Regions from separate parts of the Thauera sp. WH-2 genome, predicted to be linked through region 1. Evidence: riboswitches for the same ligand, from Rfam matches in the RefSeq annotation. Region 1 holds a riboswitch; each other region holds the start of a gene.
The links. Region 1 has a riboswitch for cobalamin ahead of ACNKW1_RS04005 (GNAT family N-acetyltransferase). Riboswitches for the same ligand answer to the same signal wherever they lie in the genome.
Positions count from the first base shown of each region.

Region 2: it holds a riboswitch for cobalamin, as region 1 does, so the genes downstream of both, ACNKW1_RS10640 (TonB-dependent receptor domain-containing protein) here and ACNKW1_RS04005 (GNAT family N-acetyltransferase) in region 1, are expected to answer to the same signal.
Region 3: it holds a riboswitch for cobalamin, as region 1 does, so the genes downstream of both, bluB (5,6-dimethylbenzimidazole synthase) here and ACNKW1_RS04005 (GNAT family N-acetyltransferase) in region 1, are expected to answer to the same signal.

Region 1 is NZ_JBLWFG010000001.1:838,427-843,028, reverse strand. Features, by position in the region: gene ACNKW1_RS04010 (ribonucleoside-diphosphate reductase subunit alpha) at 1-1,883, opposite strand, end outside; gene ACNKW1_RS04005 (GNAT family N-acetyltransferase) at 1,941-2,516, opposite strand; cobalamin riboswitch at 2,673-2,879, opposite strand; gene ACNKW1_RS04000 (ketopantoate reductase family protein) at 2,879-3,820, opposite strand; gene adh (aldehyde dehydrogenase) at 4,111-4,602, shown strand, end outside.
Region 2 is NZ_JBLWFG010000005.1:199,837-204,438, reverse strand. Features, by position in the region: gene ACNKW1_RS10650 (ABC transporter ATP-binding protein) at 1-127, opposite strand, end outside; gene ACNKW1_RS10645 (FecCD family ABC transporter permease) at 124-1,110, opposite strand; gene ACNKW1_RS10640 (TonB-dependent receptor domain-containing protein) at 1,162-3,000, opposite strand; cobalamin riboswitch at 3,131-3,368, opposite strand; gene cobU (bifunctional adenosylcobinamide kinase/adenosylcobinamide-phosphate guanylyltransferase) at 3,460-4,008, shown strand; gene cobT (nicotinate-nucleotide--dimethylbenzimidazole phosphoribosyltransferase) at 4,116-4,602, shown strand, end outside.
Region 3 is NZ_JBLWFG010000004.1:91,045-95,646, forward strand. Features, by position in the region: gene nirB (nitrite reductase large subunit NirB) at 1-146, opposite strand, end outside; gene ACNKW1_RS08575 (nitrate- and nitrite sensing domain-containing protein) at 569-1,912, opposite strand; gene bluB (5,6-dimethylbenzimidazole synthase) at 1,990-2,817, opposite strand; cobalamin riboswitch at 2,866-3,060, opposite strand; gene rlmB (23S rRNA (guanosine(2251)-2'-O)-methyltransferase RlmB) at 3,189-3,941, opposite strand; gene rnr (ribonuclease R) at 3,934-4,602, opposite strand, start outside.

The DNA of each region.
Region 1 (4,602 bases):
TCGATGACGTTGTCGAGCAGGCGCATCGCGACACGCACGGTGCGCTGCAGCTTGTCGTGGTCGAGCGTCCAGCGCCCGTCGCCGTCGCGCACCAGATGGGCGGGCAGGTTCACCGAGCCGAGGTTGCACACCGCGGTCTCGTCGGCCGAGGTGTTGAGCGTGATCTCGGTGCACAGGTTGGAGCCATGCACCACGCCCACGTGCTGCTGCGGCGAGCGCAGGTTGCAGGCGTCCTTGAAGGTGATCCATGGATGCCCGGTCTCGAACAGCATGGTCAGCATCTTGCGCCACAGCTGGATGGCGGGCAGGCGCTTGAAGAGGCGGATCTCGCCGCGCTCGGCCTTTTCCTCATACGCGCGGTAGGCCGTCTCGAAGTCCTGGCCGTAGCGCTCGTGCAGGTCGGGCACGTCGACCGGCGAGAACAGGGTCCATTCGGCGTTCTCCAGCACGCGCTTCATGAACAAGTCGGGAATCCAGTTCGCGGTGTTCATGTCGTGCGTGCGGCGGCGCTCGTCGCCGGTGTTCTTGCGCAGTTCGAGGAATTCCTCGATGTCGAGGTGCCAGGTTTCGAGATAGGCGCACACCGCGCCCTTGCGCTTGCCGCCCTGGTTCACCGCCACCGCGGTGTCGTTGACCACCTTGAGGAAGGGGATCACGCCCTGGCTCTGGCCGTTGGTGCCCTTGATGCGGCTGCCGAGCGCGCGTACCGGCGTCCAGTCGTTGCCCAGACCGCCGGCAAACTTCTGCAGCAGGGCGTTTTCCTTGATCGACTGGTAGATGTCCTCGAGGCTGTCGGCCACCGTCGTCAGGTAGCAGGACGACAGCTGCGAATGGCGGGTGCCGCTGTTGAACAGCGTTGGCGTGCTGCTCATGAAGTCGAAGCTCGACAGCAGCTCGTAGAACGCGATCGCCTGTGCCTCGCGATCGATCTCGTTGATCGCGAGGCCCATGGCCACGCGCATGAAGAAGGTCTGCGGCAGCTCGATGCGGCGGTCGTCGACATGCAGGAAGTAGCGGTCGTACAGCGTCTGCAGGCCGAGGTAGTCGAACTGCAGGTCGCGCTCGGGCCGGATCGCTGCCGCCAGGCGGGCGAGGTCGAAGTCGGCCAGGCGGGGGTCGAGCAGCTCCGCCTCGATGCCACGGCGGATGAAGGCGGGCAGGCAGGCGGCATAACCCCGATCGGGGTCGGACATGTCGGCCTGCGAGGTTTCGTGCCCGAGCACTTCGACGCGGATCGCCGACAGCAGCAGGCGGGCGGCGACACGGCCGTAGTCCGGCTCGCGCTCGATCAGCGTGCGTGCGGCCAGCACCAATGCCTGGCGCACGGCGGCAATCGGCACGCCGTCGTAGAGGTTGTGCAGGGCGTGTTCGAGCACGGTGTCGGCGGACACACCGTCCAGCCCTTCGCAGGCCTCGCGGCACACGGCGAGCAGGGCGGCGCGGTCGAGCGGGCGGCGCGCTTCGCCATCGACGACGTGCAGCACGGGGCCGGTGCCGCCCGCCTGCGCTTCGGCGTCCTGCTGCGCGGCGCGTTCGGCGGCGCGGCGTTCGCGGTAGAGCACGTAGGCGCGCGCGACGTCGTGCTCGCCCGAGCGCATCAGCGCCAGCTCGACCTGGTCCTGGATGTCCTCGATGTGCAGCATGCCGCCGTCGGGCAGGCGACGGGTGAGGGCGCCGACCACGGTATCGGTGAGTCGGGCCACGATGTCGCGTACGCGTGAGGACGCCGCGCCCTGGCGGCCCTCGACGGCGAGAAAGGCCTTGGTCATGGCGACGGCGATCTTGTTCGGATCGAAGGCGACGACGGCGCCATTGCGGCGGACGGTCTGGAATGCGGCGAGTTGCATGGCGCTATCAAGTGCTTCGGCGGGAAGTCGGTCCACGGGTGGTCCTCGTCTGGGTGAGTGCGGATGAAACGGGTTTCTGAGGGAAGGCGAGCTTCAGGCGGCGGCCGCGAGGCTGACTGCGCTGGGGGCCGGGCAAGGATGGGTGTCGTCGCCGGCGTGGGACTCGGCCCGCAGATCCAGCGTCAGGGGGGCGGTGTGGCTGCCGCCAGGCCGACGGAAGCCGCTGGCGGCAGCCATGTGGAGTACCGCCGGGCTGACGCTGTGACACACGATCCGGCCTGCGCCGTGCAGGCGGGCCAGTGCAATGACGTGGTTGAACAGTGCTCGGCCCAGTCCGCGCTGGCGATGAGTTGCGGTGACGCTGAGCCCGAAGTCGACCTCCCCATCGCGCACCGCGACATGGGCGAGGGCGACGATGTCGCCTTGTGCGGTGCCCAGACCATGCACATGGTCGCGTGCGAAATCGAGCGTGGCGACGTAGGCGGCGATGCCTTCGTCGCGGATGCCGTGGCTGAAGCGCAGCAGGCGGTCATCGGCATCCAGCGCAAGAAGGTGTTCGAGGATGCGGGGGGCGTCGGCGGGGCCGAAGCGGAACATCGGCCTCAGAACGGCGCCCGTGGAATCGGTCGGCGGTGTCAGCGTTGCAGCGGGGCGGTCGGCGGTGGACATGGCGGAGATCCGGTGCGGGCAGGGCGGATCTCCGACGCACGGGCGTGATGCGTCACGCGCATGGCAATGCCATGCGGTGCTGCCGTGCCATCAGGAAAACGAGCAAGTGAAATGGTGTGAGCCATGCCTCTTGTCAGGGACACCCCGCCCCAAACTGTTGAAGGTGATGTGCATGGCAGGTCTCCTGGCTCACGGGTCGTCGTCTTGCGCCAGCCTTCCCGGAAGATTTCCAGTGGCAGAGAGGGCGCAGGACTCGCCGATTACAGTTGCGGGGGCAGCTCCGGGGTTCGCGCTGGGCGCGGCACCGGATTCCCTTTTCATGTCCGCCGATGACGGCGGACAACCATGAACAGGGGCGGAGGTTAGCCCTGGCCCCCGGCGCTGTCAAACGCGCCGCGTTCGATCGTACGCACCAGGGTATGCACCGCGCGATGCGTCGGAACTTCGAGCCCGGCCGCCTCGGCCATGGATAGCAGGGCGCCGGTGATGGCGTCGATCTCGGTGTGGCGGCCGGCGAGGACGTCCTGCAGCATGCTGGCGCGGTTGGCGGCGGTGGCGCGGGCAACGCCATGCACCCGCGCGAGCGCGGCCGCTTCGTCGAGCTCGAGGCCGTTGGCGCGCAGTACCGGCAGTGCCTCGCGCACCAGGGCGTTGAGCAGTACGCGGTGCGGCGGCTCGAGCAGGGCGCCGTTGGGCACGCGGAACAGCGCCGCGAGCGGGTTGATGGCGACGTTCACCAGCAGCTTCGCCAGCCGCGCGGCGGTGATTTCCGGCTCGATGCGAGCCTCGAGACCCGCGTCCGCCAGCATCCGCGCGAGCGGCTCGAACCCGGGCGGCAGCAGGGTTTCGCCTGCGCCTGAGGGCTGCACCCGGTTGCCGTCGCGCCACGCGCCCTCGGTGGTGATGCCCTGATCCACGTGTTGTGCGTGGCAATGCCCGCGCAGCATGTCCACGGTGATCCCGTTCTGCAAGGACAGCACGCCGATGGGGCGCATGCGTGAGGCGACTTCCGCGGCTGCCGCTGTGTCGGCGGCCTTCACCAGCACGATCACCCAGTCGGCGACAGGGGGGTGGGCAGCGTCGAAGGCTTCCAGGGCGAGTGTTTGCTCGCCCACTTGCACGCCGGTGCGGAGGCTTGCGACCCGGTGTGCGTTACGCGCAATCACGGCGAGCGGCACGACGGCGCGCAGCCGCGCAGCAAAGTGCAGGCCCAGCGCGCCGGCGCCGATGATCGCAACCGGGAAGCGCGTGTCGGCCTGGCTGTGGTGTGTGGCACGAGGGGGTGCCTCGAGATTACTGTCCATTCGATACGTACGGAGCGGTTCGGATTTCAAGTGGATCCCTGCCTGTTGCGTGCCAGACGGCTTCGCGGTCGCGATGTCGCATAAACATCGGATGGGTGCTCCAGCATGCCTGCTCCATGGAGCATCTGGAGCAACTCAGCCTGTTCATTCCACCCAATGGGAACAGCCGATGGGATGTGCTGTGGGGCTGGAATGCCCGAATCCAGGCGCATTCGCATTCTGGCATGACTCCTGCTGGAGGTGAGATGCAGCGACTTGCTGTGCATCCAGAAAATCGAGGAGACGAGATCATGCTGTACGCAATGCCCGGCCAGGCCGACGCCAAGGTTCAGTTCAAAAGCCGTTATGACAACTTCATCGGTGGCAAATGGGTGGCCCCGGTCAAGGGGCAGTATTTCGATGTGGTCACCCCGGTTTCCGGCCAGAAGTACACCCAGGCCGCGCGCTCCACGGCCGAGGACATTGAGCTGGCGCTCGATGCCGCACACGCGGCCTTCCCGACCTGGGGCAAGACCGACGCCACCACGCGCTCGAACATCCTGCTCAAGATCGCCGACCGCCTCGAGGCCAACCTCGAACTGCTCGCCTACGCCGAGACCGTCGACAACGGCAAGCCGATCCGCGAGACGCTCAACGCCGACATCCCGCTCGCCGTCGACCACTTCCGCTACTTCGCCGGCTGCCTGCGCTCGCAGGAAGGCGGCATCTCGGAGATCGACGAGAACACCATGGCCTATCACATCCACGAGCCGCTGGGCGTGGTCGGCCAGATCATCCCGTGG
Region 2 (4,602 bases), on a different contig from region 1:
ATTCACCCGCGGCCAGGCTGAGGCTGAACTCGCAGCATAGCCATCGCTCGCCCACCTTGAGCGCGAGGCGTTCGGCCTCGAGCAGCGGAGCCGCATCCTCCGGCAGGGGGCGACGGGCAGCGTTCATCGTGTGCTGCGCGGGCTGCGCGAGAGCAGGAACAGGAAGACCGGCACGCCGATCAGCGCGGTGAGCACGCCCACCGGCAACTGCTGCGGTGCCATCACGGTGCGCGCAGCGGTGTCGGCCAGGGTCAGCAGGGTGCCCCCCGCGAGCGCCGCAGCGGGGATCAGCACACGCTGGTCGTTGCCCAGCGCGAGCCGCACCAGGTGCGGCACGATCAGGCCGACGAAGCCCACCGAGCCGACCAGCGTCACCGCGGTCGCAGTCAGCAGCGAAGCGAGCACGTACAGCGCGACGCGCAGATGCCCCACCTGTACGCCCAGCGCCCGCGCGGAAAGCTCGCCGCGGGCGAGCACGTTGAGGTCGCGCGCAAACGGCAACACGACCACCAGCGCCAACACCAGCACCACCAGCGCCGGCCACGGCCGCGCTGCTGCGCTCGCATCGCCCATCATCCAGAACAGCATGGACATCACGCGTGTGTCAGGCGCGAGCGCAAGCATCAGCGAGACCGCGGCGCCACAGCCAGCCGCGACGATGACGCCTGTCAGCAACAGCCGCGTCTGCGTCCAGCTGCCGTCACCGTGTGCCAGACCGAAGACGACGAGCATCGCGGTGAGCGCGCCGACGAAGGCGGAGGCGTCCACCCAGAACGCAGCCGCCCCGAGCGTGATCGCCCCCAGCGCACCCACCGCCGCACCGCCCGAAATGCCGAGGATGTAGGGGTCGGCCAGCGGGTTGCGCAGCAAGACCTGCATGAGGGCACCCGCGGTGGCGAGCAGGCCACCGCAGGCGAAGGCAGCAAGGGCGCGGGGGAGGCGGAGCTCGCGGATCACGGTCGCATTCATACCGTCCGCGCCGGTAAGCGCACCCAGTACGTCGGCGGTCCCCACCGGCAGCCCCCCGGCGACCAGCGCCAGGAGCAGCGCAAGCGCCCCCGCCAGCAGCAGGACCACGGCGATCGCCAGCGGCGATCGCGTGCGGCGCATGGCTGGACTCACGCGCGACTCCCCACGTAGCGCGATTGCAGGCATCGGCGATCAGTGCATGGCGTAGCGCAGTGCCACGAAGACGCTCCGGCCCTGTGTTCCGTACCCCTTGGCAAGTTCGTAGTCCTTGTCGAGCAGGTTGTTGGCGCGAACTTCCACACTCCAGTCAGGCGCCACGGCGTAGTGCACGTACGCATCGACCAGGCCATAGCCCCCCATGCGACCGGCAGGGGCATTGGGCACCCGATCATAACGCGGCCCTTTCCCATTCCACTCCACGCCCCAGGTCCATGCGCCTGCAAGCCTTTCCAGCGCAAGCGCACCGCTGATGCGCGCACGACGGCCGAGCTCGTCGCCGGTTTGCCGATCCTCCGCATCGAGCAGGTCGACGCTGGCACGCACGCGATACTCCCCGAGCATGGCACCCAGGCTCGCTTCCACCCCCTCGATGTCTGCCCGGCCGACGTTCGCCGCCACACCGCTGCTCCAATCGATCAGGTTTCGGATGCGATTGTTGAAGTAGGTCAGCCCCAGGCTGAGGTCATTGCGCTCCCAGGCCACACCGATCTCGCGATTGAGCGCCTCCTCCGGCTTGAGCGCCGGATTCCCGCCGAAGCAACCCCACACCGGATAGCACTCTACGGGGTAATAGAGATCATTGAAGGTCGGCGCCTTGAACGCATTGCCGATGCTTGCATGGACGCGCCACTCCGGCGTGATCTCGTAGCCGTAGGCCGCTGTTCCGGTGGTCTTGCTGCCGAACTGGGAATTGCGGTCGTGACGTGCATTGAGTTGCACGCGGTGGCGATCGAACTCGCCGCCCCAGCCGAGCAGGAAGGCGTTCATATGGCGCCGGGTCCTCTCGTAGTGGGTCGTCGTCTGCACGCGCTGCTGCAGGAACTCGTAGGCCGCCATCAAGGAGCCGCCACCGAGCGCAATATCGTGCTGCCAGCTCAATTGACGCTGTGTCGTGTCGAAGCGGGAACGCGCGCCGGCATTCGACTGGTTCTCGAGCGCATCGACGCCATGGCCGAAACGCAGGGTGCTGACCCAATCGGACGAATGCTGCTTGCGCAGATACATGCCATAGGATTCCGCGCGTTTGTCCAGATGGGAATCGAAGGGCTGAGCTGCGTCATACCAGTTGCGCATGTCGGAATACAGCACATTGGCACCAATTTCGTCGTTGCCGCCCAGGTCCAGCGCCAGCGAGGCGCTGAGGTAATCCTCGCGGAAACCGTCGTCGTCGCGGTCGTTCACGGACAGCACCGGCGTGCGCGCATTAAAGCCGTCGCTGCGCTCATGCCCAGCGGTCACGCTATAGCGCAGGACACCCGCACCGCCAGCCAGCGTGGCGCTGGCTTCACGTGCGCCGTCGCTGCCGGCACCCACGCGCGCCGAGGGGTGGAAGCCCTCCTTGCCCTTGCGGGTGAACACCTGGATCACGCCGCCCAGCGCATCCGCACCATAAAGTGCGCTGCCGGGGCCGCGCAGGATCTCGATGCGCTCAACGATCTCGAGCGGGATGGTCTCCAGCACCGGCGAGCCGCTGGTCGCCGAGCCGATGCGGACACCGTCCACAAGCAACAGCGTATGCCCGGCGTTGGCGCCGCGAATATAGACGCTTCCGCTCGATCCAGGGCCGCCATTGCGTGCCATCTGCACCCCCGGCCGCGACGCCAGCAGGCCGAGCAGGCTCGAATGACCGGCACGGGCAATCTCGTCACGTTCGATCACGTCGACGCTCGCGAGCGCGGCATCTGCACTGACCGGCTGACGGGTGGCCGTGACGACCACATGGCCCAACTGGGCATCGGCGGCATGAACGGCCGGCAGGGTGAAACAGCACAGCGCGCCAGCCGAAGCCAGCGCGGAGAAGCGGATATTCATCGTAGGGCTCTCCCTTCGCCACACCGTGCGTCCCCGCACGCCATGGCAACTTCACATGGACGCACCACGAGGCAGGTAGAACCGAAGAGAGCAAGACAAACCGCGCCCGTCGCCGCCACCCCGCGGCACATCCGCCATTCCGCGTTCCGGCCGGTCTCCGGGCTCGTGCGCTGTGCCGGCCTGATGGCCGGACGGGTGAGTCGCCTTCCCGGGAATGTTCCCAGTGGCTGCAGGACACACCTTGCGCGCACTTACCGTTGCGGGGGCAGCACAGGCATTGCGGCCTCGTTTGCGAAGGGCCGCGCACCTGTTTCCCGTTTAACCCTGGGCGAGATACGCCCGCGGGCACCGATAACGCGTTGCCCCTTCCGGGGCAGTGGGGGCGGATGATACCGTACGAGGCGGTATCGTGCACTGCAAAAAGAATCCGCACGACGAGCGGAAAACCAAACCACGACAATGACATGTGAACTCATCCTCGGCGGCGCACGCTCCGGCAAGAGCCGTGAAGCCGAACGGCGCGCCGCCGGATCCGGACTTGCGGTGACGGTGATCGCCACCGCCGAAGCCCTCGACGACGAAATGGCCGCGCGCATCCGCCGCCACCAGGCCGACCGCCCCGCGGGCTGGCGTACGGTGGAGGCGCCCGTGGCGCTGGCCGATGCACTGCGCCGCGAAGCCGCACCCGATCGCTGTCTGGTGGTGGACTGCCTGACGCTGTGGGTCACCAACCTGCTGATCGACGCCGAGCACCTGCCACCCGGAGCCGACGCCGACGAGCTGCCGCGCTTTCGCCGCGAGCGCGAGAGACTGCTCGCCACCTTGCCCGCATTGCCCGGCCGCATTCTCCTCGTCGCCAACGAGGTTGGGCTGGGGCTGGTGCCCGAAACCCAGCTTGGCAGGCTGTTTCGCGACGAGGCCGGACGGCTCAACCAGGCAGTGGCCACCCTATGCAAACGGGTTGTCTTCGTCGCCGCTGGACTGCCGCTGGTGCTGAAGCAGGGCTAAACTGCAAGCCGCACGACATCCAGGACGGACGCGTGTGCTGCACTCCATGCGGCTGCGTAGCCCCCGTCCACGATGAACATCCCGTCCAACCGACCAAGCTTGTCACCATGAAACCCTTCGCCATCGTTCCGCCCGACCCGCTGCTGTCCGCCGCGCTGCAACACAAGATCGACCGCAAGACCAAGCCGCTCGGCGCGCTCGGGCGCCTGGAGCCGCTCGCACACCAGATCGGCCTCATCCAGCAGACGCTCACACCCGAGATCCGCCAGCCGCACATGGTGGTGTTCGCCGGCGATCATGGCGCGGCAAAGGCGGGCGTATCGGCCTTTCCGCAGGACGTCACCTGGCAGATGGTAGAGAACTTTCTCGCCGGCGGCGCCGCCATCAACGTGTTCAGCAAGCAGATGGGCTGGGGGCTCACCGTGGTCGATGCCGGGGTGAATCACGATTTCGGCAAACGCACCGGACTGATCGACGCGAAGATCGCGCCGGGCACCGCGAACTACATCGAACAGCCCGCAATGACGCCCGGCCAGCGCGACGCCGCCCTGCAGCGCGGCCGTGAACTCGCCCATGCGCTGGCGGACAACGGCT
Region 3 (4,602 bases), on a different contig from region 1:
GAGAGCAGGATGCGGTTGTAGTTGCCGTGCGGCTCGGCACCAAACACGGTGATGTCGTAGAGGTCGGGCGCGAGCTTGATCAGCTCTTCGATCGTGCGCACGCCGGCCATACCGTTGCCGACAAGGACGAGTTTCATCTTCTTCATGGTGCTTCTCCGCGACAAGGCCAGTACGTTCGAAACGGAAACGGCGCCCACTCCGCCCAGCCCTTTGGGCCGTAGCGGAATGGACGCCGTTGTCCTGAAGCTGGAAAGTTCTGGGCAGCGCTCGCTGCCGGGTGCCCGACCGCCTTTGGCCGGTTGCTGAACACTTCAAAGCATCAAACATGCCAAGCCGGGCAGGCCGCAGCACAGGCCCGGAATCCGGGGCATAGATCCGGTTTCTGCGCTGCAGCTCGCACGAACGTCCGGCCTCGCAACGTCTTCGACCGCACTGCTGCAGTGCAGCAGTCAAGCCCCGATGCACGCCGATGGTGCAATCCGCACCAGCAGCTCAGGCGCGCATGGCTCACGCCCCGCAACGCAATGCCGCGGCTGGAGCCCAGCCATCGCAACGCAGCAGGCTGTCCTCAGCTCCGCCCCGGCAGAAATGCCTCCATCGCGAGCGCGGCCTCGGCAACCTCGACGATGCGGCGCCCCTGGTTCATCGCCGTCTGCCGCAGCAGGCGGTAGGCCTCATCCTCGGCGAGCCCCTGGTGGCGCATCAGCACCCCCTTCGCGCGCTCGACGAGCTTGCGCTCCTCCAGGCTCGCACGTACGGCAGCGAGTTCGTCACTCATCGCCTGCAGCCGGCGCGACTGCGCATGCAGTACATCGACGATCGAAGCGGCCAGACGGCGCCCCATCGGATCGGGCACCGCGGGCCTGCCCGCCCCGCCCTCCAGCCCACCATCCAGCCCGCCGAACTCACCGGCGCATCCTTCCTCCGCCCCTTCTTCACCCATGCGCACGCCGGGCGTGGCCCCTGCGGCGTCCAGTCCCACCAGTCCGTCCAGTGCAGATGCGAGCCGCTGCGGGTCATCCGGATCTGCCTGCAGGGCCTCGCTGCGCCGCAGGCATTCCGTCCTCAGTGCCACACCAAGCAGCACTTCGACCTCCCGCACGCGGTCGAGGCGCAGCGAGCAGCAGGCAAACCAGTCCTGGGCCCGCTCGGGCACGCCCGCAGCATCCTGCCCATCTGCAAGCAGCTTGCGGCGCAGGCGCTCCAGTTCGACGAGCGGCATCGCCTGCTGCACGCCCCGCCAGGCCGTCCGCACATCCTCCGGAGAAAAGGCCTCGAAGCGCTGGAAGCACGCCTCCTGGCCCTCGATCAGGTACAGCAGCGGCGGGCCATCCACTGCCGGATCGGCCTTCGCAGCAAACACTGCAGTGCCCAGCGCACGCTCCTGGCCAGCGAGTTCCTTGCCCTGCATGAGGTTGAACAGCGCCACGAGCAGCCGTGAAATCGCGGGATCAGCTGCCACGTCCGCCGCCTCGAACACCAGCGCCAGCAGGGCGGCGATGGTCCGCCTGAAGTGCGCTGTCGCCTCGGCGACTGAGCAGCGCTGGCGCACGATCGCCTCGCGCAGATCGGGGAGCATGTCGACGCGGTGCAGCGCAAGGGCGATACGGGTAAACAGCCGAGCGCCGCCGGCCACAGCGAAACCTGGCACGGCGTCACGGATCTCCGGCCGCCCCAGCCAGGCGCGCACGGCCGCCTCCGCGCTGCGGCTTGCCTCGGCATGCTCTTTCCGCTCCGGACCGAAGCGCACGCCCGCGGAAGCCAGAAAAAGGTTCGAGGCGCCGCGCTCGCCTTGCAGGCGGTGCACGAGTTCGCCCACGAGCTGGACGAGCTCGCAGCTGCGCGCAAGCTGTTCCAGCTCGTGGATCTCGCTGCGACGAGCAGCGACGAGAAAGGCCAGGGTCGATTTCATGCGGGGCTCCCGAGGGTTCTTGTTCTGCGGCCGAGGCCGCAGGGGTAGAACCAAGCAAGAGCCGTGCGCAGCCAGCGTCAGCGCGGGTGAGGAGGCAGCTTCCGCACCTGCTCGATGAGCTGTTCGCCAGCCTCGTCCGCGGGCCCCTGCCAGCCATCGAAATGCAGCAACTCGGGCAAGGGCATGCGCGGCAACCAGCCCGCAGCCTCGAGTTCGGGCCGGGCGTGAAACGCGCTCACGTGACCGATGCACAGGTAGGCGATCGGCACGATCTCACGCGGGATGCCCAGCGCCTCGCGCAGCGCCTGCGGGTGCAGGATGCTGACCCAGCCCACGCCGAGGTTCTCGGCACGCGCGGCCAGCCACAGGTTCTGCACCGCACACACCGCGCTGTACACGTCCATCGCGCCGATGTGGGTGCGGCCGATCACCACCGGCCCATGGCGGCTGCGGTCGCAGGTGATGCAGATGTTCACCGGCGATTCCAGGATGCCTTCGAGCTTCAGGTTGCGGTAGGTGTCGCGCTTGCCTTCGTCGAACATCTGTTCGGCCTCGGCGTGCGCGGCAAGGAAGTCAGCATGGATCTGCTCGCGCACCGCGCGCGAGCGCACCACGATGAAATCCCAGGGCTGCATGAAGCCGACCGAGGGCGCGTGATGAGCGGCATCGAGCACACGCGCGAGCACCTCGTCGGGGATCGGATCGGGCAGGAACTCGCCACGCACGTCGCGGCGGGTATGGATGGCGCGATAGACCGCGTCGCGCTCGGCCGCATCGAAGCGCGGATCGGCCTGGAAGCGCGCGGGGCCGGCGCTGCCGGCCAGGTCGTTCGTGACCGGTTCTTGGGTAAATGCGGGCGCGTCGGTACGCGCCGGCGCGGCATGCGCCTGCGTCGGGCTGCTCATGAAGTATTCCCCTTGTCGTCGAGCAGTAGACAGCCACCGACCAGGCGGCTGCTGGGGGCACTTCGAGGCCGGTCTTCCGGCTGCGGATCAACTCGTCCGGACGCCTTCCCGGTCCTTGCGGACCAGTGGCTGGGCGAACCTTGCCCGGACAATCCCCTTCACGGCGCTGGGCGCGCGGTGGGTTTGCACCACCTTCCCGATTCTCCCGCGCAGCGCGCGGGCACCTCGAAGCAAACAGGGGCGTAAGCTTAGCCGCAAACGGGCTGCCGCGGCAAAAGACGTGCGCTGGGTCAGTACGTTCCTGCAGCGCCCGCACGCTGAATACCGGACGTGGACCGGACAAGCAAACGGGCGCACGCGCCTGGCCGGTTTCAACCCCGCTGGCGGCGCGCCTCGAACAGGCAGATCCCGCTCGCCACCGACACATTGAGGCTCTCGACGCTACCGTGCATGGGGATGCGGGCAAGCGCATCGCAAGTGTCGCGGGTGAGGCGACGCAGGCCGTCACCTTCGGCGCCAAGCACCCACGCCACCGGCACCTTCTGGTCGATGTCGTAGATGGACTTGTCGGCTTCGCCTGCGGCACCGACGATCCACACGCCGGCGTCCTGCATCTCGCGCAGGGCGCGGGCAAGGTTGGTCACGGTGATGTAGGGCACGGTATCGGCGGCGCCGCTGGCGACCTTGACCGCAGTGGCGTTGAGGCCCACCGCGCGGTCCTTGGGTGCGACCACCGCATGTGCACCGGCGGCGTCGGCCACACGCAGACAGGCACCGAGGTTGTGCGGATCCTGCACGCCGTCGAGAACCAGGATCAGCGCATTCTCGTCCAGGCTGTCGAGCACGTCGGCGAGCTTGATCTCGCGCCGGGTGGCGTCGACCTTGGCGACCACGCCCTGGTGGCGACGGGTGCCCACCATGCCGTCGAGCTTGTCGCCCTCGCTCTGCAGGATGCGCACGCCGGCAGCCTCGGCCTGGGCAATGAACTTCTTCACCCGCGCGTCCTTGCGGTCACCGGAGAGGTAGATCTCCAGCACCGATTCGGGCGCATGGCGCAGCTTGGCAGAGACCGCGTGGAAGCCGTAAATCAGCTTGGTGGGAGTGTTCTCGGGTGCTTTAGCCACGGTCGGTGCCCTTGGTGGTGGTCTTGCGGCGGGCGCGTCGTGCCGGAGCCGCAGTCGGGGGCGCGGATTCTAGCGCTTCGACCGGCGCTGCGGCGATCGGCTCGACAACAGTCTTCTTCGCCCGCGTCCGGCGCGGCTTGGGCTCGGCGCCCTGCGGCGCGGCGGGAGGTGCCTCGACCACCGGCTCGGGCACAGTGACCGGCTCGACTACAAGCTTCTTCGCACGGGCCTTGCGAGGCTTCGGCTCAGCGACCTCCGGCACTGCGGCGGGCAACTCGACGGCCGGCGCGGGCGCGGCCTCGGCGACCTGCTCGGTGGCGGGTTGCTTCGCCCGCTTGCTGCGGGCCTTGTCCGCCTTCGATGGGGCAAACTCGGGGGCAGCGACCGGCAGTGCGGCTGCAGGCGCAGGCGCAGCTTCGACCACAGGCCCCGCCTCGCCCTTCTTCGCGCGCGGTTTGCGCGCCTTCTTGCCGGCTTCGGGGATCGCTGCGACAGCCACCGGCCCGGCCGGCTTCGCGGGCGGCTCGGCCGGCAGCGGCCCTTCAATGAGGCGGAAGTCGATCTTGTTGGTCGCCATATCCACCCGTACGAGCTGCACCTTCACGCGGTCGGAGAGGCGGAACTGCTTGCCGGTGCGCTCGCCCATGAGCGCGTGGCGCAT